DNA from 3 places in the Streptomyces sp. JLBT605 genome. Region 1 is predicted to be linked to each of the others. Evidence: predicted binding sites of a transcription regulator. Region 1 holds the regulator's gene; each other region holds the start of a gene.
The links. The regulator HrcA, encoded in region 1, represses chaperone genes, less so after heat shock. The targets are predictions, from matches to a motif close to TTNGCACTCNGNNNNNCNGAGTGCNAA.
Positions count from the first base shown of each region.

Region 2: a site for HrcA is predicted at 3,073-3,099, ahead of groES (co-chaperone GroES). Genes of this name have one in related genera too.
Region 3: a site for HrcA is predicted at 2,970-2,996, ahead of groL (chaperonin GroEL). Genes of this name have one in related genera too.

Region 1 is NZ_CM177087.1:4,752,870-4,763,168, reverse strand. It holds gene AC4BDD_RS20710 (hypothetical protein) at 1-264, opposite strand, end outside; gene AC4BDD_RS20705 (16S rRNA (uracil(1498)-N(3))-methyltransferase) at 410-1,153, opposite strand; gene AC4BDD_RS20700 (nitronate monooxygenase) at 1,150-2,238, opposite strand; gene dnaJ (molecular chaperone DnaJ) at 2,415-3,551, opposite strand; gene hrcA (heat-inducible transcriptional repressor HrcA) at 3,552-4,568, opposite strand; gene AC4BDD_RS20685 (MBL fold metallo-hydrolase) at 4,793-5,539, shown strand; gene AC4BDD_RS20680 (DUF3097 domain-containing protein) at 5,573-6,394, shown strand; gene hemW (radical SAM family heme chaperone HemW) at 6,530-7,762, opposite strand; gene AC4BDD_RS20670 (AMP-dependent synthetase/ligase) at 7,858-9,744, opposite strand; gene lepA (translation elongation factor 4) at 9,964-10,299, opposite strand, start outside.
Region 2 is NZ_CM177087.1:2,531,702-2,542,000, reverse strand. It holds gene tsaD (tRNA (adenosine(37)-N6)-threonylcarbamoyltransferase complex transferase subunit TsaD) at 1-720, shown strand, start outside; gene AC4BDD_RS11315 (hypothetical protein) at 728-985, shown strand; gene AC4BDD_RS11310 (hypothetical protein) at 1,076-1,801, shown strand; gene AC4BDD_RS11305 (THUMP-like domain-containing protein) at 1,836-3,008, opposite strand; gene groES (co-chaperone GroES) at 3,245-3,553, shown strand; gene groL (chaperonin GroEL) at 3,662-5,290, shown strand; gene AC4BDD_RS11290 (ester cyclase) at 5,459-6,154, opposite strand; gene AC4BDD_RS11285 (SDR family NAD(P)-dependent oxidoreductase) at 6,225-7,004, opposite strand; gene AC4BDD_RS11280 (MOSC domain-containing protein) at 7,125-7,838, opposite strand; gene AC4BDD_RS11275 (LysR family transcriptional regulator) at 8,020-8,931, shown strand; gene AC4BDD_RS11270 (WhiB family transcriptional regulator) at 9,067-9,381, opposite strand; gene AC4BDD_RS11265 (response regulator transcription factor) at 9,771-10,299, shown strand, end outside.
Region 3 is NZ_CM177087.1:3,809,666-3,819,964, forward strand. It holds gene AC4BDD_RS16555 (glucosyl-3-phosphoglycerate synthase) at 1-210, opposite strand, end outside; SAM riboswitch class I at 421-566, shown strand; gene thrC (threonine synthase) at 584-1,897, shown strand; gene AC4BDD_RS16565 (MoaD/ThiS family protein) at 1,894-2,169, shown strand; gene AC4BDD_RS16570 (cold-shock protein) at 2,579-2,782, shown strand; gene groL (chaperonin GroEL) at 3,124-4,746, shown strand; gene AC4BDD_RS16580 (SpoIIE family protein phosphatase) at 4,990-7,482, shown strand; gene murQ (N-acetylmuramic acid 6-phosphate etherase) at 7,490-8,437, opposite strand; gene AC4BDD_RS16590 (MurR/RpiR family transcriptional regulator) at 8,595-9,599, opposite strand; gene AC4BDD_RS16595 (DUF8819 family protein) at 9,664-10,032, shown strand; gene AC4BDD_RS16600 (DUF4031 domain-containing protein) at 10,032-10,286, shown strand.

The sequences.
Region 1 (10,299 bases):
CACGTCCACTTCGCGCAGCGGCGGGTGCGAGGACCCGGCGACGTGCTTGCCCTTGGCGTCACCGGTGCAGGACATCCAGCGCACCTTGATGCCGCCGCGCTCCAGGGCCTTGGTGGCGACCTTGTCCGTGGTGAAGGCCGCGCCGATCGGCGTGAGTCCGCGATCCTCGTCCGGATCGCAGCCCGTGGTGCCGGCGAGCGTGATCCCGACCAGGGCGACCGCCGGCAGCATCGCGCCGCGCTTCACATGGCTCAATACCCCCATAGGGGACAGACTCTCACCGCGACAGTGGCTCGGGAAGACGGTCTTCGGCCACACAGGCGCCTCTGGTCTCAAGGGCGCTGAGGAAGCGTGGCGCCGCCGTTCCGGGCCCTTGGTGCAGGCCGACCCGTGCCTCGCGCGAGTGCGGTCAGGACCAGCGGCCGGTGCGCCCGAGCAGCAGCGCGGCGGCCGCGGTGCCCGCCGTGGACGTCCGCAGCACGCTCGGCCCCAGCCGGTACGGCGCCGCCCCGGCCTCGGCGAAGGCCGCCAACTCCTCCGGGGAGACGCCCCCTTCGGGGCCGACGACCAGCACGATCTCACCGGCGGCCGGGAGCGCGGCGGTGGCCAGCGGCGCGCTGCCGGCCTCCCGGTCCTCGTGCAGCACGGCGGCGAAGTCGGCCCCGGCGAGCACCGCCGCGACCTGCTTGGTCGTCATCGCCTCGGCGACCTCGGGGAAGCGGACCCGGCGCGACTGCTTGCCCGCCTCCCGGGCCGTGGCACGCCATTTGGCCAGCGACTTGGCACCCCGGTCGCCGCGCCACTGGGTGATGCAGCGGGACGCGGCCCACGGCACGATGGCGTCCACCCCGGTCTCGGTCATGGTCTCCACGGCCACCTCGCCCCGGTCGCCCTTGGGGAGGGCCTGGACGACGGTGATCCGGGGCGACGGCGGCTTCTCGACGGTGCGGCCGGCCGCCCGCACGACCAGGTGGTCCTTGCCCTCGGCGGCCAGCACCACAGCTTCCGTCCAGGTGCCGAGCCCGTCAGTGAGCACGAGCTCCTCGCCGGCGCGCAGCCGCCGCACCGAGACCGCGTGCCGCCCCTCCGGGCCGTCCAGGACGAACTCCCCGGCATCCGGCACGGATTCGACGACGAAGACGGGGGCGGTCACGAGACCACACCGCCGCGCGGATACGTCACCGTGCCCAGCGCCGCGTCCATCTCGGCGGCGAGCACCTCGACGAGCTGGGCGGCGGGCATCTCGCGCGCCAGCCGGTGGCCCTGACCGGCCCACAGCGCCATGCCCTGGGGGTCGCCGGCCTTGGCCGCCGCCTTCCGCAGCCCCGAGGTGAGGTGGTGCACCTGGGGGTAGGCCGCGGGCGCGTACCGGCCGTGCTCCCGCATGAAGCGGTTGACCAGGCCGCGGGCCGGGCGGCCGGAGAAGGCCCGGGTCAGCTCGGTCCGGCCGAACAGCGGGTCGGTCATGGCCCGCTTGTGGAGCGGGTTGGCCGCCGACTCGGGGCAGACCAGGAAGGCGGTGCCCAGCTGCGCGGCGCTCGCGCCCGCCGCCAGCACGGCCGCGATCTGCGCGCCGCGCATCAGCCCGCCGGCCGCGATGACGGGGATCTGCACCGTCTCGCGGACCAGGCCGAGCAGGGCGAGCAGGCCCAGGCCCGCGCTGGTGCCGTCGGCCTGCGGGTCGTCGCGGTGGGTGCCCTGGTGGCCACCCGCCTCGATGCCCTGGACACAGACCGCGCCGGCCCCCGCCCACTGGGCGGCCTGCGCCTCGGCGGGCGAGGTGACGGTGACCACGGTCCGGGTGCCGACCCTGGCGAAGGCCTCCAGCACCGCGCGGGAGGGGCAGCCGAAGGTGAAGGAGACCACCGGAACCGGGTCATCCAGCAGGATGGCGAGCTTGACCTCGTACGCGTCGTCGTTGCCCGAGTCGGGGTCGCCCAGCGGGGTCTCGTACCAGGCCGCCTCGCCCGCCAGCTGCTCGCTGTAGACCTCGACGGCGGTGGGGTCGGCGATCGCCGGCTGCGGCATGAAGAGGTTCACGCCGAAGGGGCGGTCGCTCTGCCCGCGGAGCTGTTTGATCTCCTCGTACATCGCCTCCGGCGTCTTGTAGCCCGCGGCGAGGAAGCCGAGGCCGCCCGCTCCGGAGACGGCGGCGGCGAGAAGAGGGCAGGAGGCGCCACCCGCCATGGGGGCCTGCACGATCGGATACCGAAAAAGATCGGTCAGCGCGGAGGACATGAACACATCGTGTCACGTTCTCCGCACCGACCAGTAATGCCGCCGGACTTCTGTCCGCCAGGGTGGCCGAAGGTTGCCCACCGCCTGCGGAACGCGCCCCTCCGGCGCGAGATCACGCCTTGCTGTCCGGGCTCGGCAGCGTCCCCGGGAACACCCCGGGGACCTCGACCGGGCGCCTACCGTCCGTTGAACGCGTCCTTCAGGCGCGAGAACAGGCCCTGCTGTCCTGGCTTGAACTCACCCATCGGCCGCTCCTCGCCCCGCAACTTCGCCAGCCGGCGCAGCAGCTCCTCCTGCTCCGGGTCGAGCTTCGTCGGGGTCTGCACCTCGACGTGCACGATCAGATCGCCGCGGCCGCCGCCGCGCAGGTGGGTGACGCCGCGCTGGTGGAGGGGGATCGACTGGCCGGACTGGGTGCCGGGCCGGATGTCGACCTCCTCCAGGCCGTCGAGGGTCTCCAGCGGCACCTTGGTGCCCAGGGCCGCCGCCGTCATCGGGATGGTGACCGTGCAGTGCAGGTCGTCGCCGCGACGCTGGAAGACCGGGTGCGGCAGCTCGTGGATCTCGACGTACAGATCACCGGCCGGGCCGCCGCCGGGGCCGACCTCGCCCTCACCGGCCAGCTGGATCCGGGTGCCGTTGTCGACACCGGCGGGGATCTTGACCGTGAGGTTGCGGCGGGAGCGCACCCGGCCGTCGCCGGCGCACTCCGGGCACGGGGTGGGCACGACGGTGCCGAAGCCCTGGCACTGCGGGCAGGGCCGGGAGGTCATGACCTGCCCCAGGAAGGAGCGGGTGACCTGGGAGACCTCGCCGCGGCCGCGGCACATGTCGCAGGTCTGGGCCGAGGTGCCCGGCGCCGCGCCCTCGCCGCTGCAGGTCGTGCACACCACGGCGGTGTCGACCTGGATGTCCTTGGTGGTGCCGAAAGCCGCCTCGTCCAGCTCGACATCGAGACGGATCATGGCGTCCTGGCCGCGCCGCGTCCTGGAGCGCGGTCCGCGCTGCGAGGCGGTGCCGAAGAAGGCGTCCATGATGTCGGAGAAGTTTCCGAAGCCCGCCCCGAAGCCGCCCGCGCCGGCGCTCGCGCCCGTGCTGGACAGCGGGTCGCCGCCGAGGTCGTAGACCTGCTTCTTCTGCGGGTCCGACAGCACCTCGTAGGCGGCGTTGATCTCCTTGAACCGCTCCTGGGTCTTCGGATCCGGATTGACGTCCGGGTGCAGCTCGCGCGCGAGCCGCCGGAACGCCTTCTTGATCTCGTCCTGCGAGGCATCACGCCGCACGCCCAGGACTGCGTAGTAGTCCGTCGCCACTTACGACTCCGCCAGGATCTGTCCGACGTAACGTGCCACTGCGCGTACCGCTCCCATCGTTCCGGGGTAGTCCATGCGGGTCGGTCCGACCACGCCGAGTTTGGCGACCGCCTCGTCGCCCGAACCGTAGCCGACCGCGACGACGGACGTGGAGTTCAGCCCCTCGTGGGCGTTCTCATGCCCGATGCGCACGGTCATGGCCGAATCCTTGGCCTCGCCCAGCAGCTTGAGCAGGACGACCTGCTCTTCCAGCGCTTCCAGGACGGGCCGGATGGTGAGAGGAAAGTCATGCCCGAAGCGGGTGAGATTGGCGGTGCCGCCGATCATCAGCCGCTCCTCGGTCTCCTCGACCAGGGTCTCCAGGAGTGTCGCCAGCACGGCCGAGACCGTGCCCCGGTCGTCCGCTTCGAACGACTCCGGCAGGTCCTGCACCAGCTGCGGCACATCCGCGAAGCGCCGGCCCACGACCCGGCTGTTGAGCCGGGCGCGCAGATCGGCCAGGGCCGTCTCCCCCACCGGGGAGGGGCAGTCCACCATGCGCTGCTCGACCCGACCGGTGTCGGTGATCAGCACCAGCATCACTCGGGCGGGGGCCAGCGCCAGCAGCTCCACATGCCGCACCGTGGAGCGGGTCAGCGACGGATACTGCACCACGGCGACCTGCCGGGTCAGCTGCGCCAGCAGCCGCACGGTGCGACCCACCACGTCATCCAGGTCGACGGCGCCGTCCAGGAAGTTCTGGATGGCGCGGCGCTCGGCCGGGGACAGCGGCTTGACGCCCGCGAGCCTGTCCACGAAGAGGCGGTAGCCCTTGTCGGTCGGGATGCGCCCGGCGCTGGTGTGCGGCTGGGCGATGTACCCCTCTTCCTCCAGGGCCGCCATGTCGTTCCGCACGGTGGCCGGGGAGACCCCGAGCCGGTGCCGCTCGGTGAGCGCCTTGGAACCGACGGGCTCCTCGGTGCCGACGTAGTCCTGGACGATGGCGCGCAATACCTCGAGCCTGCGTTCACTCAGCATGCGCGCACCTCCACTCCGGCCGAGTCGTCCGAGTCCTTGGACCTTCCCCCTGGCACTCAGCCCGCGCGAGTGCCAGATCTTTCCTGAGCCAGTGTACGGCCGGGTGCCACGGACGGGGCAAGAGCCGTCCCAGTCGCTGTGGACAACGGGCGCCGCGGCGGCGGTCGTCCGCCCGCCGTCCGCCGTCCCGATTGACTAGCGTCGAGACCATGGACGACAGCAGCATGCCCGGAACCGGGGGCCAGGCGCCCGGGGCCGAGGACGGGACGGCGCGGTGGGAGCGGCTCGCGCGGGGGGTGGCGCGGCGCAGGATGCCGGGCTGGGACGCGACGGTCGGCGCGATCGCGGGCGAGAGCGGTGTGCTGGTGGTCGACACCGGCTCCAGGCTGCGTGACGGGGCGGAGATCCGCCGCGAGGTCACCGCGCTCTTCGGCCACCGCCCCACCCACATCGCGCTCACCCATCCGCACTTCGACCATGTGCTGGGCACCGCCGCCTTCGCGGGGTGCGAGGTGTACGGGGCGGTGGGCCTGGCCGAGCTGATGGAACGCGAACGGGAGGAGCTGCGCGCGGACGCGATCCGGCACGGCGCGGACGCCGACGCGGCCACCGAGGCCGTCGACTTCCTCGTCCTGCCGCAGCACGCGGTCTCCGGGGAGATCACCATCGACCTCGGCGGCGGGCGGCGGGTGCTGCTGGCCAATGTCGGCCCCGGCCACTCGGGCCACGATCTGGCGGTGCTGGTCCCCGGCCGGCCCGAGGTGGTGTTCTGCGGCGATCTGGTCGAGGAGTCCGGCGAGCCGCAGGCCGGGCCGGACGCCGTCCCCGGCCGGTGGCCGGCCGCGCTGGACCGGCTGCTGGAGCTCGGCGGGGAGGACGCGCGGTACGTGCCCGGCCACGGCGCGGTGGTGGATGCCCGTTTCGTCCGGGCCCAGCGCCGGGATCTCGCCGCGGCTTTCGGCGTGTCGTAGCCGCCACCAGGGATTTCTTCGTATCGTCGGCCGGTGCGCAGCAGAGAGTACGGCCCGGATCTGACCCCGCCGTGGAAGCGTCAGGCGCCGGTGCCCGAGGTGCCCGCCGAGACCGATCTGGTGGTCGAGGAGATCAGTACCGGCTTCTGCGGGGCGGTCATCCGCTGCGAGAAGACGGCCCAGGGCCCGACCGTCACCCTGGAGGACCGCTTCGGCAAGCACCGGGTCTTCCCGATGGAGCCGCGCGGCTTCCTGCTGGAGGGCAAGGTGGTCACCCTGGTCCGGCCGAGCGCGCCCGCCCCGGCCGGGCCCCGGCTGACCGCCTCCGGATCGATCGCGGTCCCCGGCGCCCGGGCGCGGGTCGCCCGCGCGGGCCGCATCTACGTCGAGGGGCGCCACGACGCCGAGCTGGTGGAGCGGGTCTGGGGCGACGACCTGCGCGTCGAGGGTGTGGTGGTGGAGTACCTGGAGGGGGTGGACGACCTTCCGGCGATCGTGCGCGGCTTCGCCCCCGACCCGGACGCCCGGCTCGGCGTCCTGGTGGACCATCTGGTCCCGGGCTCCAAGGAGTCCCGCATCGCGGCGGAGGTCACCGGCCCCGACGTGCTGGTGGTCGGCCACCCGTACATCGACATCTGGGAGGCGGTGAAGCCGTCGTCGGTGGGCATCCGCGCGTGGCCGGCGGTGCCGCGCGGCCAGGACTGGAAGACGGGCGTCTGCCGGGCCCTGGGCTGGCCGGAGAACACCGGCGCGGCCTGGCAGCGCATTTTGCGGTGTGTCCGCAGTTACCGCGATCTGGAGCCCGCGCTCCTGGGGCGAGTCGAGGAGCTGATCGATTTCGTCACGGCGCCGTGAGTCCGGTACGCGCCCGGAACGCTCTGTTCCCCACCCCGCCCCTTCCCGCTTTGTCCTCAAACGCCGGACGGGCTGGAAAATCCAGCCCGTCCGGCGTTTGAGGAGCGGGGTCCGGGGCGGAGCCCCGGCACAACATCAGTCCACCAGGTCCCGCACCACCGCATCCGCCAGCAACCGCCCCCGCAACGTCAGCACCGCCCGCCCCGCCGCGTACGGCTCCGGCTCCAGCAGCCCGTCCGTCACCGCCTGCGCGGCGGCCCGCGCGCCGGCCGGGGCGAGCAGTTCCAGCGGGCACCCGTCCACCAGCCGCAGCTCCAGCAGGATCCGCTCCACCCGCCGGTCCTCCGGCTTGAGCAGCTCGCGCCCGGCGCCCGGCGAGCGCCCCTCGCTCAGCGCCTGGGCGTACCCGCCGGGGTGCTTGACGTTCCACCAGCGCACCCCGCCGACGTGGCTGTGCGCGCCGGGGCCCGCGCCCCACCAGTCCGCGCCGCGCCAGTACAGCTCGTTGTGACGGCAGCGTCCCGGCTCGGAGGTGGCCCAGTTGGACACCTCGTACCAGTGGAATCCGGCCGCGGAGAGCGCCTCCTCGGCGATCAGGTACCGGTCGGCGTGCACATCGTCGTCCGTCATCGGCACCTCGCCGCGCCGGATGCGCCGGGCCAGCTGGGTGCCCTCCTCGACGATCAGCGCGTAGGCCGAGATGTGGTCGGGGCCGGCGCCGAGAGCCGCGTCCAGCGAGGCCCGCCAGTCGTCGTCGCTCTCCCCCGGCGTGCCGTAGATCAGGTCGAGGTTGACGTGCTCGAAGCCGGCCGCCCGCGCCTCGGCGACGCATGCCTCGGGGCGGCCGGGGGTGTGGGTGCGGTCCAGCACGCGCAGCACGTGCTGCCGCGCGCTCTGCATCCCGAAGGAGACCCGGTTGAAGCCGCCCTCGCGCAGCTCGGTGAGGTAGCGCGGATCCACCGACTCCGGGTTGGCCTCGGTGGTGACCTCCGCGCCCTCGGCCAGCCCGAACTCGTCCCGGATCGCCGCGAGCATCCGGGACAGGTCTGCCGCGGGCAGCAGGGTCGGGGTGCCGCCGCCGACGAAGACGGTCTCGACCGGGCGGGGGTCGTCGCCCAGCACCTTCCGCGCCAGCCGGATCTCCTCGATCACGGTGTCGGCGTAGTTGTCGCGCGAGGCGAGGGCGCCGCCGGAGCCGCGCAGCTCGCTCGCCGTGTAGGTGTTGAAGTCGCAGTAGCCGCAGCGGGTGGCGCAGTAGGGCACATGGAGGTAGAAGCCGAGCGGCCGTACCGAGGCCCCGTCGAGCGCTTGGCGGGGCAGCGCCCCGTCGTCGGGCACGGGCTCACCATCGGGCAGTACGGAAGGCATGTCTCCCATTGTCCGGCATCGGCGCTCCGGCGACGCCGGCGGCGGCCGGACGGGCCGCGGCGGGGGCCGCCCCGGTGGCCGGGGCGGCCGCGCCGTCACGCCTCGCGGGCGCCGTCGTACATCTCGTCGATCAGGGCCTTGTACTCGCGCTCCACGACCGGCCGCTTCAGCTTGAGGCTGGGCGTCAGCTCACCGTGCTCGATGTCCAGGTCGCGCGGCAGCAGCCGGAACTTCTTGATCGTCTGCCAGCGCTGGAGGCCGCTGTTGAGCTCCCGCACATAGCCGTCGATCAGCTCCTGGACCTCGCTTGTGGCCACCACCTCGGCGTAGCTCTTGCCCTCCAGGCCGTGGTCCTTGGCCCAGCCGAGGATGGACGGCTCGTCCAGGGCGATCAGCGCGGTGCAGTAGTTGCGGTCCGCGCCGTGCACCAGGATGTTGGAGACGAACGGGCAGACGGCCTTGAACTGGCCCTCCACCTCGGCCGGGGCCACGTACTTCCCGCCGGAGGTCTTGATCAGGTCCTTCTTGCGGTCGGTGATCCGCAGGTAGCCGTCGGAGGACAGCTCGCCGATGTCTCCTGTGTGGAACCAGCCGTCCGGCTCCAGCACCTCGGCCGTCTTCTCCGGCAGGCCGTGGTACCCCTGCATGACGCCGGGGCTGCGCAGCAGGATCTCGCCGTCGTCGGCGATGCGTACCTCCAGGCCGGGCAGCGCCTTGCCGACCGTGCCGGTGCGGTAGTTCTCCGGGTTGAGGAAGCTGGCGGCGCTGGACTCGGTGAGGCCGTACGCCTCCAGGATGTTGATGCCGGCGCCGGCGAAGAAGAAGCCGATGTCGGGGGCGAGGGCGGCCGAACCGGAGACGGCGGCGCGCAGCTGGCCGCCGAACGCCTCGCGCAGCTTGGTGTAGACGAGCTTGTCGGCGACGGCGTGCTTGGTCCGCAGGCCGAGCGGCACGGTGGCGGTGCCGGTGCGGCGGAAGCTGTCCTGGGAGGTCTTGGCGTACTCGCGGGCCACCTCGGCGGCCCACAGGAAGATCTTGTACTTGGCGGCGCCGCCCGCACGGGCCTTGGCGGCCACGCCATTGTAGACCTTCTCGAAGATGCGCGGCACGGCGCACATGTAGGTGGGGCGGACCACCGGCAGATTCTCGATGATCTTGTCGACCCGGCCGTCCACCGCCGTCGCGTGGCCCAGCGCGATCTGCTGCGCGGTGAGCACCTTGCCGAAGACGTGGGAGAGCGGCAGCCACAGGTACTGCAGGTCATCGGCGGTGATCAGGCCGGTGCCCTGGATCGCGCGGGCCATGTAGGACCAGGCGTCGTGCGGCAGCCGGACGCCCTTGGGGCGCCCGGTGGTGCCGGAGGTGTAGATCAGGGTGGCGAGCTGGTCGGCGCGGAGCGCGTCCATCCGCTCCTGCACCGCGCCGGGGTGGGCCTCCAGATAGGCCGCGCCGCGCTTCTCCAGGTCGGCGAGGGAGAGCACCCAGCCCTCCGGGTCGCCCTCGGCGGGCAGCGCGTCCCCGGCCTCCATCACCACCACATGGGCGAGCTCGGGCAGCTCGGCGCGGGTCTCGCGGGCCTTGGCGAGCTGGGCCGCGTCCTCGGCGATCAGCACCCGGCTGCCGGAGTCGGAGAGGATGAAGGCGGTCTCCTCGGCGTTGGTGCTCGGGTAGACCGTGGTGGTCGCCGCCCCCGCGCACAGCACGCCGAGGTCGGCGAGGATCCAGTCGATCCGGGTGCTGGAGGCGATCGCGACCCGCTCCTCGGGGCGCACGCCGAGGTCGATCAGGCCGGCCGCGATGCCGGTGACCCGGTCGGCGGTCTCCTTCCAGCTCAGCGACCTCCAGTCGTCCGGGCCCTGCCCGGACGCCGGCGGCACCGGGTAGCGGTACGCCTCGGTATCCGGCGTCTGCTCGACCCGCTGGAGGAAGAGGGTCGCCAAGGACGGCGGCCGGTCGTCGAGCAGCTTCTGTGTGTCGGTCACGGCATCCTCCGGAGCCCGCCTCGGCGCTTATGACTCGTGAGTAACCTTCGAGTCGGGATCAGCGTAGAGGCCAGGTCCGCGGTTGGTAAGGGTTCAGCGCGAGGTTGTTCACCTCTGATCGGCCCAGCGGATTCCGCCTCGTACGTCGACGGCGACCGGCGTCGGCCGGGCCCCGCGGCTTGCGCCGGGCCCGGCCGATGTCCGTCGCGCCGTCGCGCGCTACTTCTTGCCCTTGCCGGCGGAGTCGTCGCTGGACAGCACCGCGATGAAGGCTTCCTGCGGCACCTCGACGGAGCCGACCATCTTCATCCGCTTCTTGCCTTCCTTCTGCTTCTCCAGCAGCTTCCGCTTACGCGAGATGTCACCGCCGTAGCACTTGGCGAGGACGTCCTTGCGGATGGCGCGGATGGTCTCGCGGGCGATCACCCGGGAGCCGATCGCGGCCTGCACCGGCACCTCGAACGCCTGCCGCGGGATCAGCTCGCGGAGCTTGGCGACCAGCCGGACGCCGTACGCGTACGCCTGGTCCTTGTGGGTGATCGCGGAGAAGGCGTC
Region 2 (10,299 bases), 2.2 Mb from region 1:
GGTGGCCACTCCTCGCTGCTGCTGGCGCCCGACATCACCAGCGACGTGCGGCCGCTCGGCTCGACCATCGACGACGCGGCCGGCGAGGCGTTCGACAAGATCGCCCGGGTGCTCAACCTCGGCTTCCCCGGCGGCCCGGTCATCGACCGCATCGCGCGCGACGGCGACCCGGACGCGATCAGGTTCCCGCGCGGGCTCACCGGCCCCCGCGACCCCATCTACGACTTCTCCTTCTCCGGCCTGAAGACCGCCGTCGCCCGCTGGATCGAGGCCAAGCGCGCCGCCGGTGAGGAGGTCCCCGTCGCCGACGTCTCCGCCTCCTTCCAGGAGGCCGTCGTCGACGTCCTCACCCGGAAGGCGGTCCGCGCCTGCAAGGACAACGGCGTCGACCACCTGATGATCGGCGGTGGCGTGGCGGCCAACTCCCGGCTGCGCGCGATGGCCGAGCGCCGCTGCGAGGACGCGGGCATCACCCTGCGCGTCCCGCGCCCCAAGCTGTGCACCGACAACGGCGCGATGGTCGCGGCACTGGGCGCCGAGATGGTCGCCCGCAACCGCCCCGCCTCCAGCTGGGACCTGTCGGCCGACTCCTCCCTGCCGGTCACCGACCCGCACGTCCCCGGCACCCACCACCACGACGACGACGGTCACGCGCATTCCGGGGCGGCCCACTCGCACGACCACTTCCACGAGCTGAGCAAGGACAACCTGTACTCATGAGGGCCGCATGACCGTCGCGCTGATGTGGGAGGCCCGCGCCCCGGAGAGCCGGGGCGCGGAGCTGCTCGCCTGGGTCGATCGCCAGCCGCTGCGCCCCGCCCCGCTGCGCCGGGAGACCTTCCGCGCCCCCGAGGACCGGGTCCTGGTCATCACCTGGTGGGACGCGGCGTACGACGCGCCCCTGCCCGAGCTCCCCGAGCCGGAGACCGGGCTGACCACGCGCCCGGTGCACCGGTGGCGGTTCGAGGCCGTGGGGGAGTCGTAGGGAAGCCGTAGGGGAGCAGCCACCGGAGGAAGGCGCTCCATGCGGGGGCCCGGCTGCGCGCCCGGATGGGGGCACAGAGAGACTGACCGGATGACCGCCAGCACGCCCCTCCCGCCGTCGCCGTCGGACCCCGGCACAGCAGACCCCGGCATATCGGACCCCGGTATATCGGACCTCGACCTGCCCGACCCGTCGGACCCGGAGATATCGCCGCCGTCGGAGATACCCGCCGACGGGCCCGAACGCGAGGCGCTGCTCGCCGACCGGAGCCGTGTTCTGGCCGGGCTGGCCCACCGGTACCTGGACCGGCTGCGCGCCCTGTGGTTCCTGCTGCTGACCGGGCTGCTGGCGCTGGGCTGGTCGATCGCCTCGCCGGGCATCGGCTATCTGCTCGAAGGCGACCTGTTCAACGTGGTGGTCGGCGGGATGCTGCTGCTCCTCGCGGCGGCCATGATGGTGCCGTCCGCGCTCGCCCTCGCCGACGGTGTCCGGGAGGACCTCGGGGTACGGGCCGCGCTGCGCGGCTGGGCGGTGGCGGCCCGCCGGCCGCAGCATCGCCCCCGCTGGCACCGCCCCGGGCGCGCCCTGCTCTGGCTGCTGTGCTCGATGGCGCTCGCCTGCACCGGTGCGACCCTGGGGGCGGTGACCCTGGCCGCCACCCTCGACGAGCAGGCCGTCTACCCGGCCGGCCTGGGTCTGGCGGTCATCCTCGCGTCCTGCGGCACGCTGGGCCTGGTCAAGGCCGTCGACTACTACCGCCTGGTGGTCCGCGAGCTCAGTCTCCCGCCCCGCCCCGGCGGCGGCGCCCACCGCTGACCGCCCGCGCCCACGGCCGGCCCTGGCGGTCCGGTCAGGGCGCGGCGGGGTGGCCCAGGAGCATGCTCGGGGCACCGGCCACCCGGGTGAGGAAGACGGTGCACGCCTTGGGACCGGCGAGCTTGAGCTTCCTGCGCAGCTCCTCCGGCTCCACCGCCGAGCCGCGTTTCTTCACCGTCACCACGCCCACCTCGCGCTCCCGCAGCAGTGCCTTGAGCCGCTTGACGTTGAACGGCAGCACATCGGTGATCTCGTACGGCGTCGACCAGGCGGTGGGCCGCAGCGTGTCGGAGGTGATGTAGGCGATGGTCGGGTCGATCAGCCCGCCGTCCACCTCTTCGGCGGCTTCGGCGACCAGGTGCGCGCGGATCACCGCGCCGTCCGGCTCGTACAGATAGCGGCCGACCGGGCGTACCTGCGGATCGGGGAGGCCGCGGCCGACCAGCGAGGCGCCCTGGGGCAGCAGGGTCGCCCGCCGCACGCCGGGTTCGGCGCCGAACCACAGCACGGCCTCCTTCACGTCGCCGCCGTCCGAGATCCACTCCGCCTCGGCCTCGTCCGGGATCGCCTCGTGCGGGATGCCCGGCGCGATCTTGATGGCGCCGAACTGGGCCGTACGGGCGGTCTCCACCGCCCAGGACAGCGGCGGTGAGTACGCCTCCGGGTCGAAGATCCGGCCGCGGCCGCCGCGCCGCGCGGGGTCGATGAAGACCGCCTCGTACCCCCTGGCCTCCGGGTAGGTGGTGACATCGGCGCAGACCGGGATCAGCAGCTCCGACACGCCCAGCGCCGCCGCGTTCGCCCGCACCACCGCGCAGGTCAGCGGGTCCTGGTCGACGGCCGGGACGACGAAGCCGCGCCGGGCGAGGGCGAGCGCGTCACCGCCGATGCCGCAGCACAGGTCCAGCACCTCCACCGGTCCGTGCGCGGCGAAGCGCTCGGCGCGGTAGCGGGCCACCGACACGCGGGTGGACTGCTCCAGGCCGTTCGGGGTGAAGTACATCCGGTAGGCGTCGTCCCCGAACTTCGCCTCCGCCCGCTGCCGCAGCCGGGCCTGGCCGAGCGCCGCCGAGACCAGTTCGGCCGGGTGCTCGCGGCGCAGCCGGGTGGCGGTGGCCAGCTCCTGGCCGGGGTCGAAGTCCCGCAGCTCGGTCAGCAGCCGCTGCCCCTCGGGGGTGAGCAGTCGTTCGAAGGCGTCAACATCCACCCGCTCATTCTCCCCGTGCGCGGCCGTGGTGGGGGCGCGCGCGGATCGTGACGCGCCCGACGGATTGGCACTCTAGTTGACTGAGTGCTAACCGCGTCCTAGTCTCGGGGCTGGCACTCCACACCGTGGAGTGCCAGCAGCGCGACGGGCAGGTCCGGCACCCGCGACGACGGATCCACCTGGTCGCCACCTCAGACAGTTAACCCCGTGAGATCTCCGAAGGGGGAGGTCGGATCGTGACGACCGCCAGCTCCAAGGTTGCCATCAAGCCGCTCGAGGACCGCATCGTGGTCCAGCCGCTGGACGCCGAGCAGACCACGGCCTCTGGCCTGGTCATTCCGGACACCGCCAAGGAGAAGCCCCAGGAGGGCGTCGTCCTGGCCGTGGGCCCGGGCCGTTTCGAGGAGGGCAACCGCCTTCCGCTCGACGTCAACGTCGGCGACGTCGTGCTCTACAGCAAGTACGGCGGCACCGAGGTGAAGTACAACGGCGAGGAGTACCTCGTCCTCTCGGCTCGCGACGTGCTCGCGATCATCGAGAAGTAAGTCACCGAAGTTTGCTTGTGATCTGCGCCCCTGGTTCCCGCGTCTGCCGCTCAATGCGTGGCCGGGGGCAGGGGCGCAGTTCTTTGTGAGAGGACCTGGAGAGCTCCCATGGCGAAGATCCTGAAGTTCGACGAGGACGCCCGTCGCGCCCTCGAGCGTGGCGTCAACAAGCTTGCCGACACCGTGAAGGTGACGATCGGCCCCAAGGGTCGCAACGTCGTCATCGACAAGAAGTTCGGCGCCCCGACCATCACCAACGACGGTGTCACCATCGCCCGCGAGGTCGAGGTCGAGGACCCGTACGAGAACCTCGGCGCCCAGCTGGTGAAGGAGGTGGCGACCAAGACCAACGACATCGCGGGTGACGGCACCACCACCGCCACCGTGCTGGCCCAGGCGCTGGTCCGCGAGGGTCTGCGCAACGTCGCCGCCGGCGCCTCCCCGGCCGCCCTGAAGAAGGGCATCGACGCGGCCGTCAAGGCCGTCTCCGAGGACCTCCTGGCGACCGCCCGCCCGATCGACGAGAAGTCCGACATCGCCGCCGTCGCCGCGCTGTCCGCCCAGGACAAGCAGGTCGGCGACCTGATCGCCGAGGCGATCGACAAGGTCGGCAAGGACGGTGTCATCACCGTCGAGGAGTCCAACACCTTCGGCCTGGAGCTGGACTTCACCGAGGGCATGGCCTTCGACAAGGGCTACCTGTCCCCGTACTTCGTCACCGACCAGGAGCGTCTCGAGGCCGTCCTGGACGACCCGTACATCCTGATCAACCAGGGCAAGATCTCCTCCATCCAGGACCTGCTGCCGCTGCTGGAGAAGGTCATCCAGGCGGGTGGCTCCCGGCCGCTGCTGATCATCGCCGAGGACGTGGACGGCGAGGCGCTGTCCACGCTGGTCGTCAACAAGATCCGCGGCACCTTCAACGCGGTGGCCGTCAAGGCCCCCGGCTTCGGCGACCGCCGCAAGGCGATCCTCGGTGACATCGCCACCCTCACGGGTGCCACCGTCATCGCCGAGGAGGTCGGCCTCAAGCTCGACCAGGCCGGTCTGGACGTGCTGGGCACCGCCCGCCGCGTGACCGTCACCAAGGACGACACCACCATCGTCGACGGTGCGGGCAACGCGGACGACGTGGCCGGTCGCGTCGCGCAGATCAAGGCCGAGATCGAGGCCACCGACTCCGACTGGGACCGCGAGAAGCTCCAGGAGCGCCTCGCCAAGCTGGCCGGCGGTGTCTCCGTGATCCGCGTCGGTGCCGCCACCGAGGTCGAGCTCAAGGAGAAGAAGCACCGTCTGGAGGACGCCATCTCCGCGACGCGCGCCGCGATCGAGGAGGGCATCGTCTCCGGCGGTGGCTCCGCGCTCGTGCACGCCGTCAAGGTGCTCGAGGGCAACCTGGGCCTGGACGGCGACGAGGCCACCGGTGTCGCCGTGGTCCGCCGCGCCGCCGTCGAGCCGCTGCGCTGGATCGCCGAGAACGCCGGCCTCGAGGGCTACGTGATCACCGCCAAGGTGGCCGAGCTCGACAAGGGCGAGGGCTTCAACGCCGCCACCGGCGAGTACGGCGACCTGGTGAAGTCCGGCGTCATCGACCCGGTCAAGGTCACCCGCTCCGCGCTGGAGAACGCCGCCTCCATCGCCTCCCTGCTGCTCACCACCGAGACCCTCGTGGTGGAGAAGAAGGAAGAGGAAGAGGCCGCCGCGGGCCACGGCCACGGTCACGGCCACGCCCACTGAGCCAGGCGCTTCAGTTGAGCCGGCGCTCTCACTGAGCCAGGCACTCATCCGGCCGAGGCCCGGATTCCCGCACGGGAATCCGGGCCTCGCCCATGTCCGCGCCACCCGCGCCCGGGCCGCGTCACCGCGTGCCGCGCCCGCCGTGCGCGCGGTGCCCGGCGGGCGGGTTCACCGCGTCTGCACGGCGCCCAGCTCGCGCATCAGCTTGAGGTTGTCCCAGTTCCACCAGCCCTCCGCGATCTTTCCGTCCTGGAAGCGGAAGGTCGTGGTGCCGGTCATCGTCACTTCTTGGCCGGTGGCCGGTATCCCCTTGAAGTCGCCGGTGTGGGTCCCGCGCCAGCTCCACCGGGTCACCACCCGGTCGCCTTCGGCGATCTGGTCCTCGACCAGGAAGTCGAAGTCGAACGCCTGGCGGTAGCCGGCGACCTCCTGGCGGAAGCCGTTGCGGCCCATCGTGTCCCGCTCGTTGGCCTGGTCGTGGTCGTGGTAGTCCTCGGCGACCACCTCGTCGAACCCGACGTAGTCGCCCCCGGCCAGTTCCTCGAAGAAGCGGCGCGCCATCGCCTTGTTGAGCTGCTCGTCCCGGACCACATCGAGGTCCGTGAACATCGGCATCTCGTCGCAGAGCGCGACCATCTCCCGGAAGATCCGATCCGTCTCCGGCATCTGCGAGTTCCGCATCGCCTCTTCGTACGACGGGAACTCCACGATCTCGATGACATGCGAGCGATCGGACCGGTCCGAGCCGACGATCGAGTGCGTCGCCGTCCGCCTGCCCTGGGTGTGCTCGACCCAGGTGTCCATGAGCCGGTTGAGCTCTTCCAGCTTGTCGGTCTTGCAATCGATGATCTGTACGAATGTCATGGCGCCTCCTGGTACGGGATGCCCCATGACCAGTCTATGGCGGTATGCCCGGCCCGGTAGCCCGCTCGGATCAGGGCCTGCCGGGTCCGTAACGCCGCCCGGCGCGCGAGGAGACCCCGGTCAGCGCCCGGCGCGGCACCAGCTTCACCACGCCCATCAGCGCCTTGTACCGAGGGTCGGGAATGCTCAGCGTCTTGCCGTGCGCCAGGTCCTTCAGCGCCGTGGCGACCAGCTTGTCCGCGTCCAGCCACATCCAGTTGGGCACGTTGTCGGTGCCCATCCCGGCCCGCTCGTGGAACTCGGTCCGAACGAAGCCGGGGCAGAGCGCCATCAGCCGGACCCCGGGAGCGCCCACGTCCCGGGCCACCCCCTGGGTGAACTGCACGACCCATGCCTTGCTGGCCCCGTAGGTGCCGCGCGGCACGAACGCCGCCACCGAGGCGACGTTGACGATCCCGCCGCGCCCCCGCTCCCGCATCGGGCCCAGGGCCGCGGTGGTGAGCCGCAGCACCGCCTCGCAGTGCACCTTCAGCATCGTCAGCTCGTCGGCCACCGGCACTTCGAGGAAGTGGCCGCGATGGCCGAACCCCGCGTTGTTCACCAGCAGATCGACGGGACGCTTGGCGTCCGACACCCGGGCCTCGACCGCCGCGATCCCGTCGTCCTCGGACAGGTCGGCCCGCAGTACCTCCACTTCCACGCCATGCCGGTCGTGCAGTTCGGTGGCCTGCTCCCGCAGCCGCGGCTCATTCCGCGCCACCAGCACCAGGTCGTGCCCTTCGGCGGCGAGCCGGCGCGCGAACGCGGCGCCGATGCCCGCCGTGGATCCGGTAATCAGTGCAGTCGTCATGGACGCACGGTAGCCGTGCCGGTCGTGCGGCAGGCGGGGCAGGGCCCGGGACTTGGCGGGCTGTCAGCTCGATGGACGGCTGACACGCCCGCGGCCCGGGGCCCGGACCGGGTGAAAGGTTCAGTTTCCGGACGGCATGCTTCCGGACGACGTGGATCCGGGCGACATGGGTCCGGGCGACGTCTTCGCCGCGTACGCCTCCGCCTTCAGCCGGGACTCGGGGTTCAGCGCCTCACCGGCCGCCAGCACCCGGGGCAGCAGCGCCCGTTCGGTGGTCCTGGCGCGGAACAGGAAGGCCACCGTCACCTCGTGGTCCGGCCGGTGCACGATCTCGATCGGATCCCCGGCCCGGATCTCGCCCGGCTGGACCACCCGCAGATACGCGCCCGGGGCGGCGGCCTCCGTGAACCGTTTCACCCACCCCTTCTCGCCGAGCCAGCCGGCGAAGGTGCGGCACGGAATGCGGGGCGAGGTGACCTCCAGCACCAGATCGCGGCCGATCCGCCAGCGCTCGCCGATCAGCGCGCCGCTCACCTCCAGGCCGCTGGTGGTGAGGTTCTCGCCGAACACCCCGCCGGGCAGCTCGCGGCCGAGCGCCCGCTCCCAGTCGTCCAGATCCTCCCGGGCGTAGGCGTAGACCGCCTGGTGCTCGCCGCCGTGGTGACGCAGATCGCAGATGGTGTCCCCGGCCACGCCGCTGCCGCCGACGCCCTTGGGGCCGGGCGCGGCCACCGCCACCGGCCCGGTCGCGGGTCGCTTGTCGATGCCGGTGAGGCCGAGGTCGGTGTGTTCCGAGGCGTACGGGTGCGCGAGGTTCACGGAGATCAGGTGCATGACCGCACGGTAAGCGGCGCCCGCCCGCCCTCGCCAACGGGTAATCGCACGCCCAAGCGGTGTGCGGAGCCGCCGGGCGGGGATCGCCGAGCACGATCACGGCGGCGCGGGCGAAGATCGCCGGCTAAAAGCGACCGGCCGATTTTCCCGCCCACCCCCAAGCGGCGCTTATGCTCGAGCCATGATCGAGGCACGTCATCTCCGGGTGCTGCGCGCGGTGGCCGCCAGTGGCTCCTTCTCCGCCGCCGCCCGCGACCTGGGCTGCACCCAGCCCGCCGTCAGCCAGCAGATGAAGGCCCTCGAACAGTCCGTGGGCACCCCGCTGCTGGTCCGCACCGGACGCGAGATGCGGCTCACCGAGGCGGGCGAGGCGCTGGTGCGGCACGCGGCCGGGATCCTCGCCGGGCTCACCGCGGCGGAGGAGGAGGTCGCGGCCATCGCCGGGCTGCGGGCCGGCCGGGTCCGGCTGGTCTCCTTCCCCAGCGGCAGCTCGACCCTGGTGCCCACCGCGCTGGCCGGGCTGCGCGCCGCGCACCCGGGCACCCGGGTCTCGCTGGTCGAGGCCGAACCGCCGCGCTCGGCGGAGATGCTGCGCGCGGGCGACTGCGAGATCGCCCTGGCCTTCCGCTACCCGGAGGTCCGGGGTTCGGACCCGGCGGCCGAGGCCGAATGGGATGACCTGGTGGTGCGCCCGCTGCTCTCGGACCGGCTGGTCGGGGTCGTCCCGGAGGGGCACCGGCTCGCCGAGGCCGAGTCGGTGGGCATCGCCGAGCTGGCCGGGGAGCCGTGGATCGCGGGCTGCCTGCGGTGCCGCCGCCACCTGGTGGAGGTCTGCGAGAACGCCGGCTTCACCCCCCGGATCGACTTCGCGACCGATGACTACCCGGCGGTGATCGGCCTGGTGGGCGCCGGGCTCGGGGTGGCGGTCCTCCCCGAGCTGGCGCTGGAGTCGGTACGAGCCAAGGGCGCCCGGGCGGTGCGGGTCGAGCCCGCCGTGCAGCGCGAGGTGGTCGCGCTGACCCTGCCGGATCTCGCCCGGGTGCCGGCGGTGGCGGCCACGCTGGAGCGCCTGGAGCTGGCGGCCCGCCGCTGAGCCGCGGGCCGGGGCCGAAGTGGCCCCGGCGGACGCGGGCCCAGGCAGGAACGGGTCCAGGCGAGCGCGGCTCCTGGCGGGCGCTTCCAGTCAGGCGCAGAAACGATTTTTCACTGCGAAGGTGCGTCGACCCCCTCAGGGATTCGACGCACCCGATGCCGCGATCACCCGATGCCGGGCGCGCCCCATCAACTCCTCGCGCTCGTCCTCGGTGAGGCCGCCCCACACGCCGTACGGCTCACGCACCGCCAGCGCGTGCGCCGCGCACTGGGCGCGTACCGGGCAGCGCATGCAGACCTCCTTCGCCGAGGCCTCACGGGCGCTGCGGGCCGCGCCTCGCTCGCCCTCGGGGTGGAAGAAGAGTGAGCTGTCGACCCCGCGGCACGCGGCGAGCAGCTGCCAGTCCCACAAGTCGGCGTTGGGGCCGGGTAGGCGGGAGAAATCGGCCATTGCTTCTTATCCCCTCGTGGTTCTGGTCGGTGGACGCGGTGCTCAGGACCGCCCATCCGCTGTGTGAGCAGATGAAAATATGACTCATGGCGAATCTAGCCACACATGGCACCAGATTGGAAGCAAAGTCCTCAAATGCCACCGAACCGGGCATGGCTTCGAAACGGGCGCGACAGATGCGATGAAGCTGCTCTGTGTCCACTCCCTCACGTAGAGTGTTCAAGGTGGCCGCCGGACCCCGTAACTCTTTCGGGTGACCGTCGTTGAGAGTGCGGAGGCGGTTGATGGATCAAGCGCTCGGACGGATGTCCGAGTCGATCAATCGCTCGGTGACGATACGTACCAGCCTGGAGGCTCAAGGTGACGCGCATCAGCTGCGGAGGGCGGCCATGACATCCGTCCTCGTCTGCGACGACTCCCCGCTTGCCCGAGAGGCGCTGCGGCGCGCGGTCGCGACCGTGCCCGGCGTCGAGCGTGTGACCACGGCGGCCAACGGCGAGGAAGTCCTCCGCCGCTGGGGCGCCGACCGCTCGGACCTGATTCTGATGGACGTGCGCATGCCCGGCCTGGGCGGTGTCGAAACCGTCCGTCGGCTGCTCTCGGCGGACCCGGGCGCGCGCATCATCATGCTGACGGTCGCCGAGGACCTGGACGGCGTCGCGCTCGCGGTCGCCGCGGGCGCCCGCGGCTATCTGCACAAGGACGCGTCCCGCGCCGAGCTGCGCGCCACCGTGACCCAGGCGCTCGCCGACCCGACCTGGCGGCTCGCCCCGCGTCGGCTGCGGTCCGCCGAGATGGGCGCCGCCCCGACGCTCACCGCCCGGGAGATCCAGGTGCTGGAGGGCATGAGCCACGGCCGGTCCAATGCCGAGATCGGCCGGGAGCTCTTCCTCTCGGAAGACACCGTGAAGACCCACG
Region 3 (10,299 bases), 940 kb from region 1:
CAGCTCGTCGACGAGTGGCGCGGTGGGGGACATCAGCTCGCGCCGGATGGTGGCGGCGATCGCGCCGACCGTGGCCTCCTCGTTGAGCGCGGGCAGCACCACGCTCACCGTGGTCCCGGTGGCGCCCTTCGCGGCGAGCAGCTGGTCGAGCGGACGGTCGGCAGCGGACCAGGACCGCTGGGCCAGCCAGCGCTCCACCTCTTCCAGCACGATGTACGACTCCCCTGTGTGAGCGGTGATCAGCGGCACGGGTGGGTACGCGCTGGTGGTCGCGCGTACGCGCCGGGTGACGCATCTCGCGGTTCGGAACGGCCCTTCCCGTCTCCGAGGCTTCGGATACAGTCTTGAACAACGCGGAGGACCGTCGCATGCCGGGGTCCCTTCCGCCGACAAACGCCTGGGCATCGCCCAGCGCCATACCGCTCATCCAGAGGGGCAGAGGGACACGGCCCGTTGAAGCCCCGGCAACCCTCCAGCCGGTTCTTAACTCATCTCACGTGAGGCTCCCGGCTAGGGAAGGTGCCAATTCCGTCTCACGGCGAGGTGCGTCGTGAGGAAGATGAGGAGAAAGGGCCTCGCCTCCATGGCTGTGCAAGCTGTCGAATCCGGAACCACCTCTACCCCCGTCGGCGGAGCCGACTCGAAGACCGTGGCCCTCGGCCCCGCCACCGCGCTCTCCTGTCGCGAGTGTGGTGAGCGCTTCGCCCTCGGCCCGATCTTCGCCTGCGCGGAGTGTTTCGGTCCGCTGGAGGTCGCCTACGCGCTGCCGACCGGCGATCCGGAGGGGCTGCGGAAGCGGATCGAGGCCGGACCGAACTCCATCTGGCGCTACGCCCCGCTGCTCCCCGTCCCCGGCGACGTCGCGGAGAAGCCCAACCTGAACCCGGGCTTCACCAAGCTGGTCAAGGCCGACAACCTCGCGCGCGAGCTGGGCATCACCGGCGCGCTGCACATCAAGGACGACTCGGGGAACCCGACCCACTCCTTCAAGGACCGGGTGGTCGCCATCGCCGTCGAGGCGGCCCGCGCCTTCGGCTTCACCACCCTCTCCTGCTCCTCCACCGGCAACCTCGCCGGCGCGGTGGGCGCCGCCGCGGCCCGCGCCGGGTTCCGCTCCTGCGTCTTCATCCCGCACGACCTGGAGGCCGGCAAGGTCGTCATGGCCGCCGTCTACGGCGGTGACCTGGTCGGCATCGAGGGGACCTACGACGACGTCAACCGCTTCTGCTCGGAGCTGATCGGCGACCCGCTCGGCGAGGGCTGGGGCTTCGTCAACGTCAACCTCCGCCCGTACTACGGCGAGGGATCCAAGACGCTGGCCTACGAGATCTGCGAGCAGCTGGGCTGGGAGCTGCCGGACCAGATCGTCATCCCGATCGCCTCCGGCTCCCAGCTCACCAAGATCGACAAGGGGCTGAAGGAGCTGATCCAGCTCGGGCTGGTGGCCGACAAGCCCTACAAGATCTTCGGCGCTCAGGCGGAGGGCTGCTCCCCGGTCTCCCGCGCCTTCAAGGACGGGCACGACGTGGTGCGGCCGGTGAAGCCCGCCACCATCGCCAAGTCCCTCGCCATCGGCAACCCGGCGGACGGCCCGTACGTCCTGGACATCGCGCGCCGCACCGGCGGAGCGGTGGAGGACGTGACCGACGAGCAGATCGTGGACGCGATCAAGCTGCTGGCCCGCACCGAGGGGATCTTCGCGGAGACCGCGGGCGGGGTGACGGTCGGGGTGACGAAGAAGCTCATCGACAACGGCCTGCTCGACCCGGCCCTGACGACCGTCGTCCTCAACACCGGTGACGGCCTCAAGACGCTGGACGCGGTCGCGCCCACGACGGGGCCGTCCGCAACCATCCGCCCCACGCTGGAATCGTTCCGAGAGGCTGGCCTCGCATGAGCGTCAACGTCCGAATCCCGACCATTCTCCGTACCTACACCGGCGGGCAGGCCGAGGTGAGCGCCGAGGGCGCGACCCTCGCCGAGGTCATCGAGTCCCTGGAGAAGAACCACCCGGGCATCGCCGCGCGCGTCCTGGACGACCAGGGCAAGCTGCGCCGCTTCGTCAACGTCTACGTGAACGACGACGACGTGCGCTTCGAGGGCGGCCTGCAGGCGGCCACTCCGGACGGCGCAGGCGTCTCGATCATTCCGGCCGTCGCGGGCGGCTGACCCACGCCCGAACCCCCCGTAATACCGGAATCGCCTCGTCCTGATAGAAACGGACGGGGCGATTCCGTGTTTCGAAGCGCGATACAGTTGAACTCGAATCCCCCGCAGGCGCATCGCCATCACATATGAGAACCCGTCAAGTTGTGAGCAAATTGTGTGCACCAATTGCCGGGTTGATCCGCTATGCCCGGCCCGACTTGCCCTGAATCCCCGTAATTCTCCGCTTAGTGCCACTCGGCCGCCTCCGGATTTCTCGTCCGATTGACCTGTTGCGCTGGGCAGTTGGGCAGATACATTCAGCGGCGGTCGACGCGTTCCGGCGCACGCCTCCCACTGACCGGGAGGTGAGGTCTGACCCGGGTCCGCGGAGTGCGGTCCTGTGCAAGGGCCAGTAATAGGGGAGTTAGGAATGGCTCAGGGCACCGTCAAGTGGTTCAACGCGGAGAAGGGGTACGGCTTCATCGCGGTCGACGGTGGTGCGGACGTGTTCGTCCACTACAGCGCGATCCAGATGGACGGCTACCGCACCCTTGAGGAGGGCCAGCGAGTCGAGTTCGAGATCTCGCAGGGTCAGAAGGGGCCGCAGGCGGACATGGTCCGTGTGTCGGCCTGAGCGCCGAGGCAGCAGACCGCTGACGTCAGCGAACGGAAGGGCCCGCACCCCGCTGGGGTGCGGGCCCTTCCGTCTGTCCGCGGGTGGAGCCGGGAGGCGGTCCGGGGACGCCCCTCCGGCGTCGCCTCACCCTTTCGAGTGCCGCCCCAACAGCTTGCACTCTCGGGTGCCGAGTGCTAATCATTGCTTAGCACTCTCCGAGTGAGAGTGACAAAGAAGGACCGGGTCGGTGAGGCCCGCAGGCCCGCGGGGCAAGGAACCGCAAGGGCAGGCAGGCCGTCCGTCGCGGGCGCCAGGCGCGGTCCGGAGCAATCCACCCCGTCTTGGGAGGACCACTTCACATGGCCAAGATCATCGCGTTCGACGAGGAGGCGCGGCGCGGCCTCGAGCGCGGGATGAACCAGCTCGCCGACGCCGTCAAGGTCACCCTCGGCCCCAAGGGCCGCAACGTCGTCCTCGAGAAGAAGTGGGGCGCCCCCACGATCACCAACGATGGTGTGTCCATCGCCAAGGAGATCGAGCTCGAGGACCCGTACGAGAAGATCGGCGCCGAGCTGGTCAAGGAGGTCGCGAAGAAGACGGACGACGTCGCCGGTGACGGCACGACGACCGCGACCGTCCTCGCCCAGGCGCTGGTCAAGGAAGGCCTGCGCAACGTCGCCGCCGGCGCCAACCCGATGGCCCTCAAGCGTGGCATCGAGAAGGCCGTCGAGGCCGTCTCCGCCGCCCTGCTCGAGCAGGCCAAGGACGTGGAGACCAAGGAGCAGATCGCCTCCACCGCCTCCATCTCCGCCGCCGACACCCAGATCGGCGAGCTCATCGCCGAGGCGATGGACAAGGTCGGCAAGGAAGGCGTCATCACCGTCGAGGAGTCGCAGACCTTCGGGCTGGAGCTTGAGCTCACCGAGGGCATGCGCTTCGACAAGGGCTACATCTCCCCGTACTTCGCGACGGACATGGAGCGTATGGAGGCGTCCCTGGACGACCCGTACATCCTGATCGTCAACTCCAAGATCTCCAACGTGAAGGACCTCCTTCCGCTGCTGGAGAAGGTCATGCAGTCGGGCAAGCCGCTGCTGATCATCGCCGAGGACATCGAGGGCGAGGCCCTGGCGACCCTGGTCGTCAACAAGATCCGCGGCACCTTCAAGTCCGTCGCCGTCAAGGCCCCGGGCTTCGGTGACCGTCGCAAGGCCATGCTCGGCGACATCGCCATCCTCACCGGCGGCACCGTGATCTCCGAGGAGGTCGGTCTCAAGCTGGAGAGCGCCGGCGTCGACCTGCTCGGCCGCGCCCGCAAGGTCACCGTCACCAAGGACGAGACCACCATCGTGGACGGCGCCGGTGACGCCGACCAGGTGCAGGGCCGCGTGAACCAGATCCGCGCCGAGATCGAGAACTCCGACTCGGACTACGACCGCGAGAAGCTCCAGGAGCGCCTCGCGAAGCTGGCCGGCGGCGTGGCCGTCATCAAGGCCGGCGCCGCCACCGAGGTGGAGCTCAAGGAGCGCAAGCACCGCATCGAGGACGCGGTGCGCAACGCCAAGGCCGCCGTCGAGGAGGGCATCGTCGCCGGTGGTGGCGTGGCCCTGCTCCAGGCGTCCCAGGTGTTCGAGAAGCTCGAGCTCGAGGGTGACGAGGCCACCGGTGCCCAGGCTGTGAAGCTGGCCCTGGAGGCCCCGCTCAAGCAGATCGCGGTCAACGCCGGCCTCGAGGGCGGCGTCGTGGTGGAGAAGGTGCGCAACCTGACCCCGGGCCACGGCCTGAACGCCGCGACCGGCGAGTACGTCGACCTGGTCGCCGAGGGCATCATCGACCCGGCGAAGGTCACCCGCTCCGCGCTGCAGAACGCCGCGTCGATCGCCGCGCTGTTCCTCACCACCGAGGCCGTCATCGCCGACAAGCCGGAGAAGGCCGCCGCGGCCGCTCCGGGCGGCATGCCGGGCGGTGACATGGACTTCTGATCAACTCTGGTTGATCAACCGTCCTCAAGCCCTGGGGCGGCATCCTCTGCGGAGGGTGCCGCCCCAGCGGCGTATCCGGAGTGCCCGGCTTATCCTGATGGCGCGGGGGCTGTGGTGCCGTGTGCGCGTCGTGGGCGCTGATGGCCGTGGCCGGCCGTCAGGGCCGTATCCGACCGTCGGGGCCGTCCACATGCCGCGGCGCCGTGGTGCCCCGCGGGATGTCGCACGGCGGAGGCGGGTCGAGTGCCGGGACAGGGCGGCGGAACGCGCGGTGCGGAGCCCGGCCCAGGCCCGGCCCCGGACCCGCCCCCGGGCGCCGACCCCGGCCGGACGACCGGCCCTTCGCAGGCGGATCCCGGCCCCGGCCCGCAGGCGCCCCCCGACACTGGCTCGCAGGCGGCGCATCCCGGCCTCGGCTCGCAGGCGGATCCCGGCGCCGCCGCGCGGGCGGCGGCGGTGCGGCTGCTGGCCTGCGCCGACACCTCCGAGCTGCTGACCCTGACCCTGGACGCCTGCCTGACCCGGGTGGGCGGCGGCAGCGGCGCGGTCTACCTCCTCCAGGACGACGGCCGGCTGCGGCTGGCGACCTGCCGCGGCTACTCCGAGGAGGCGCGGCAGCGGTTCGAGACGATCTCCCCGCACGCCGATCTGCCCTCCCCGCGCTCGATCCGGGAGCGCCGGCCGATCTTCGCGCCGGCCGAGTACTTCCGCACCAACTACCCCGACGTGTACGCCTTCTGGGAGCCCACCGGCTTCGCCGCCTTCCCGCTGCTGGCCGACGACCGGTGCCTGGGGACCGTACTCCTGCGGGTCCTGCCGGAGGCGCCCGGCGACGCCGAGCAGCTCGACCTGAACCTGATCACCGCGGTCTGCGCGCACCGGCTGGAGCACCTGCTGGCCCTGGGTGATGCGGCCGCCGGGGCCGGCAACCCACGGCTGGGCCAGGCGATCCGGCAGATCGACAGCCGCTCCCGCGGGGCCCGCCTGGAGCTGGCCATGTCCAGCGCGGACATCGGCTTCTACGACTGGGACTTCGACTCCGGGCGGGTGATCTGGGACGAGCGGCTGTGCCGGATCTTCGGGGTGCCGCCGCAGGAGTTCGACGAGCGGATCGAGACCTTCTACGAGGTGCTGCACCCGGAGGACCGGCAGGCTGTCGAGGCCGAGCTGGCCACGGCGGTGGAGACCGGGAAGTTCACGGCCTCCTACCGCGTGGTGCACCCGGGCGGGGCGGTGCGCTGGGTGAAGGCCGAGGGACGCGTCTTCCACGACGCCGAGGGCCGGCCGCAGGGCATGCTCGGCATCGCCCAGGACCGCACCGACGAGCACCGGCGGTATGCGCGCGACATGGCCCGGCGGGAGTTCCTGCTCAGCGTCACCCGCGCGATCACCGGGGCGCTGTCCACCCAGGAGGTCATCGACACCGCGGCCGCCATGGTGCTGCCGGTGCTCGGCGCCACCCACATCACCGTCTACGTCAGCGACGGCGGCAGGCTGGCGGTGGCCGCGACCCACGGCTTCCGCGAGGCGGAACTGGAGGCCCTGCAAGCCGGCGCCCAGGAGGTGCGGGACGGCCCGGAGCTGCTGGCCGGCCTGGAGCAGCGGCCGTTGTTCTTCGCCTCGCGCGCCGACTGCCAGGGCGGCCGGGCGGCCCTCGCCGCCGAGCTGCCCCGGCTGCCCGGCCAGGAGGCGTGGGCGATCCTGCCACTGGTCACCGCCGTCGGCCCGGTCGGCACCTGTGTGATCAGTTTCGACCGGGCCCATGTGTTCACAGGAGACGACGAGGCGCTGTGCATCGCGGCGGCCGGTGTGCTCGCCCAGGCCGTCGGCCGGACCCGGCTGTCGGACGAGCGGCGCCGCCAGATGACCGAGCTCCAGCATCTGATGCTGCCCAGCAGCATTCCCGACCTGCCCGGACTGGAGGTCGCGGTGCGCTATCTGCCCGGCTCCGACGGGCTGGACGTCGGCGGCGACTGGTACGACGTGATCCCGGCGCCCGACGGCCAGGTGATGTTCGTGGTGGGCGATGTGCAGGGCCACAGCGCGCGGGCGGCGGCGGTGATGGGCCACGTCCGGGTGGCCATGCGCGCGCACGCCGGCGGCGGCACGGGACCGGCCGAGCTGCTGGTCAGGGGCAACGACATCATGTGCGAGGTGGACACCGACCGCTTCGCCACCGCCGTCGCGGTGCAGGTCTCCACCGCCCGCGACCGGATCCGGGTGGCCCGCGCCGGGCACGCCTGCCCACTGCTGATCGGGCCGGACGGCCGGGTCGCCGAGATCGAGACCCCGGGCGGGGTGCCGATGGGCTGCTTCGAGCACCAGGACTACCCCGTCCACGTATGCGACCTGCCGCCCGGCGCGACACTGCTGCTCTACACCGACGGCCTGGTCGAGAAACGCGGCGAGGACATCGGCGAGTCACTGGCCCGGCTGGCGGACGGCCTCGCCCGCTGGGCCTTCGAGCCCCGAACCGGCGCGGCCGACCCCCGAACCGGCGCGGCCGAACCTGGCACCGGCGCGGCCGAACCCCGCACCGGCGCGGCGCCGGGAACACCCCCCGTCGCTCCGCCGGGGGCGCCGCCGCCCAGGCCGCCGGGCACAGCGGGAGTGCCCCCGTACGACCTGTCCGCGCTGGCCGACCGGGTGGTCGCCTCGGCGGGTGACGGCCCCGCCCAGGACGACATCGCCCTCCTCCTGCTGCGCCGCACCTGCCGGCCACCGGAGTCGGGCTGACCGCTGATCAGCGGGTCGGTGCGTGGCCGGTCGCCTCCAGGGCGGTGCGCAGGTGTCCGTGGGAGGCGGAGAGCAGACGGGTGGCGGTGGGCGCGTCGACCTCGCCGAGGATGGTGAGGATGGCGGGCTTCACCTCTCCCTCGGTGGCGGTCAGGGCGTCCTCGATGACCTTGTCGTCCGCGCCCGTGGCCAGCCAGACGATCCGGCGGGAGCGGGCACGCAGCTTGTCGTTGGAGGCGCGCACGTCGACCATCAGGTTCCCGTAGGTCTTGCCCAGCCGGATCATGGTGATGGTCGAGAACATGTTGAGGACGAGCTTCTGGGCGGTGCCCGCCTTGAGCCGGGTGGAGCCGGTGACCAGCTCCGGCCCTACGACGATCTCGATGCCGTGATCGGCGGCGGCGGCGAGCGTCGATCCGGCGTTGCAGGAGAGCCCGATGGTGAGCGCGCCCAGCGCGCGGGCGTGTTCGACGGCGCCGATGGCGTACGGGGTGCGGCCGGAGGCGGAGATGCCGACGACGATGTCGTCCCCGGTGATGCTCAGCCGGTCCAGGTCGGCGGCGGCCAGCTGCTCGCTGTCCTCGGCGCCTTCGACGGAGCTGACCATGGCCGCCGGCCCGCCCGCGATCACCCCCATGACCTGGCCGGGGGCGGTGTTGAAGGTGGGCGGGCACTCGCTGGCGTCGAGGACGCCGAGGCGTCCGGCGGTGCCCGCGCCCGCGTAGACCAGCCGGCCGCCGCGCGCCATCCGCTCGGCGATGCCGTCGATGGCGGCGGCGATCCGGGGCAGCTGGGCGGCGACGGCGGCGGGCACCCCGGCGTCCTCGGTGTTCATCAGGCGGGCGATCTCCGCGGTGGTGAGCTGGTCGATCTCGGCCAGTTCCGGACGGAACGCCTCGGTGGTCAGGGTGTCGAGCTGGGAGCGCAGATCTGCGGGGTCGGGGGTGGCAGGCATGGAACGGCGGCTCTCCGTTTGCTGGTCGGGGGTCAGCGGGCGGTCGAGTGCGTGTCGACGTGTCGAGTACGTGTCGGTGCGAGCCGGGCCGGTCGGGTTTGGGGGTCTCCGCCGGGTCTCCGCGGCGTCGCGGCGACTCATCGGACACCCCCTGGGGTCAGCGGCCGGTCCGGGGATCGTGCCGGTGGGCGAGGGCCTCGTAGGAGGCGGACAGGGCCGGGGCCGCCGACTCGTAGGTGCGCTGGGCGACCCCGATGAACAGACAGTCCACCACGAGCAGCTGGCTGGTCCGGCTCGACATCGCCGCGGGGCGCAGCTCGCTCTCACGTGCGGTGGAGGTGGCGAGGAGGAGGTCCGCGTACTGCGCGATGCCGCCGTCCGGCCGGCCGGTGATCGCCACGGTCGTCGCCCCGCGCTCGAAGGCGACCCGCAGTGGCTCGATGACGTCGGTGGTGCGGCCGGAGTGGCTGATCGCGATGGCCACGTCGCCCGCCCTCAGCTGCACGGCGTTGGTGACGGCGAGGTGCGGGTCGGCGGGGGCGTGCGCGATCAGGCCGATGCGCAGCAGCTTCTGTACCAGGTCCTGGCCGACGAGGTTGGAGGCGCCGATGCCGTACACGTCGATCCGGCGGGCGGCGGCGAGTGCGGTGACCGCCGCCTCCAACTGGCCGGTGTCCAGCCCCGCCGCGGTGTCGGCGAGGCACTGCTGCTCCTCCTGGGCGAGCTTGGTGACCACGTCGGCGATCGGGTCGTCGACCGCGATGTCGGCGGTGACGGCGGGCGCCCGCCCGGCGGCCTGCTGGGCGGCGAGGGCGGCGAGCGCCAGCCGCAGGTCCCGGTAGCCGGGGTAGCCGAGCAGCCGCGAGGTGCGCACCACGGTGGCCTCGCTGGTCCCGGTGCGCGCGGCGAGCCCGGTGACGGTGAGCGCGGCGCACCCGGCCGGATCACCGGCGACCGCTTCGGCGACGCGCTGCATGGAGCGGGTCATGGACGGCGCCAGGGTGCGCACCTTCGCGGCGAGCGCGGCCGGTGCGGGCGGCGCGGGGGGCGCCGGCGGCGCCGGGGACACGGCGGGGAGGGAGGGAGTCGCGGGTGCCGGCGGGGCCGGGGGGACGGCCGCCGCGTCGAGCTGATGGAAAGTTTCCTTCAGTGGACTGCTCACGTACGAAAAGTATTTTCGGACTTCGGCGGGCGTCAAGGCCCGGTACGGCGAGAGAATGAGCCATATGGAGCTTGAACGGGCGCTGCACGCGGCGCGGGCACTGGTCCTCGCGGACCTCGCGGCGGGCCAGGTCACCCAGGCGGACATCGTTTCCCTGGTGGAGGACGCCATCGCGCACCGCCGGTGGTGGGTGGAGCAATGGCCGGAAGGCATAGCGTTCCTGGCGGGGCTGGTGGCCCAGGACGTCCAGGACGCCCTGCTGGACCGGTACGGCCGCTGGCCGCTGTGCCCGGTGTGCACCGAAGGCGGCGACCCGCACGCGCTGGACGTGGAGCCGGAACTCGGCCCCGACCCGCACTGGGTGTGCGGCAAGACGGCGGTCGCGGTGGCCCGGGTCGGCTCCCTGGGCACCGCGGGAGAGGTGGACCACTGATGACGCTCTACATCGACCCACCGGTCTGGCCGGGGCACGGCCGCCGATGGTCGCATCTGGTCAGCGACGAGTCCTACGAAGAACTCCACGCCTTCGCCGACCGCATCGGCGCTCCCCGCCGGGGGTTCGAGCGGGACCACTACGACGTACCCAGTGAGCTGTACGCCGAGGCGGTCCGCGCCGGGGCGGTGGAGGTCCCCAGCAAGGAGCTGGTGCACCGGCTGGTGGGGGCGGGGCTGCGGCGCCGGAGGTAAGGCGCGGAGCCTT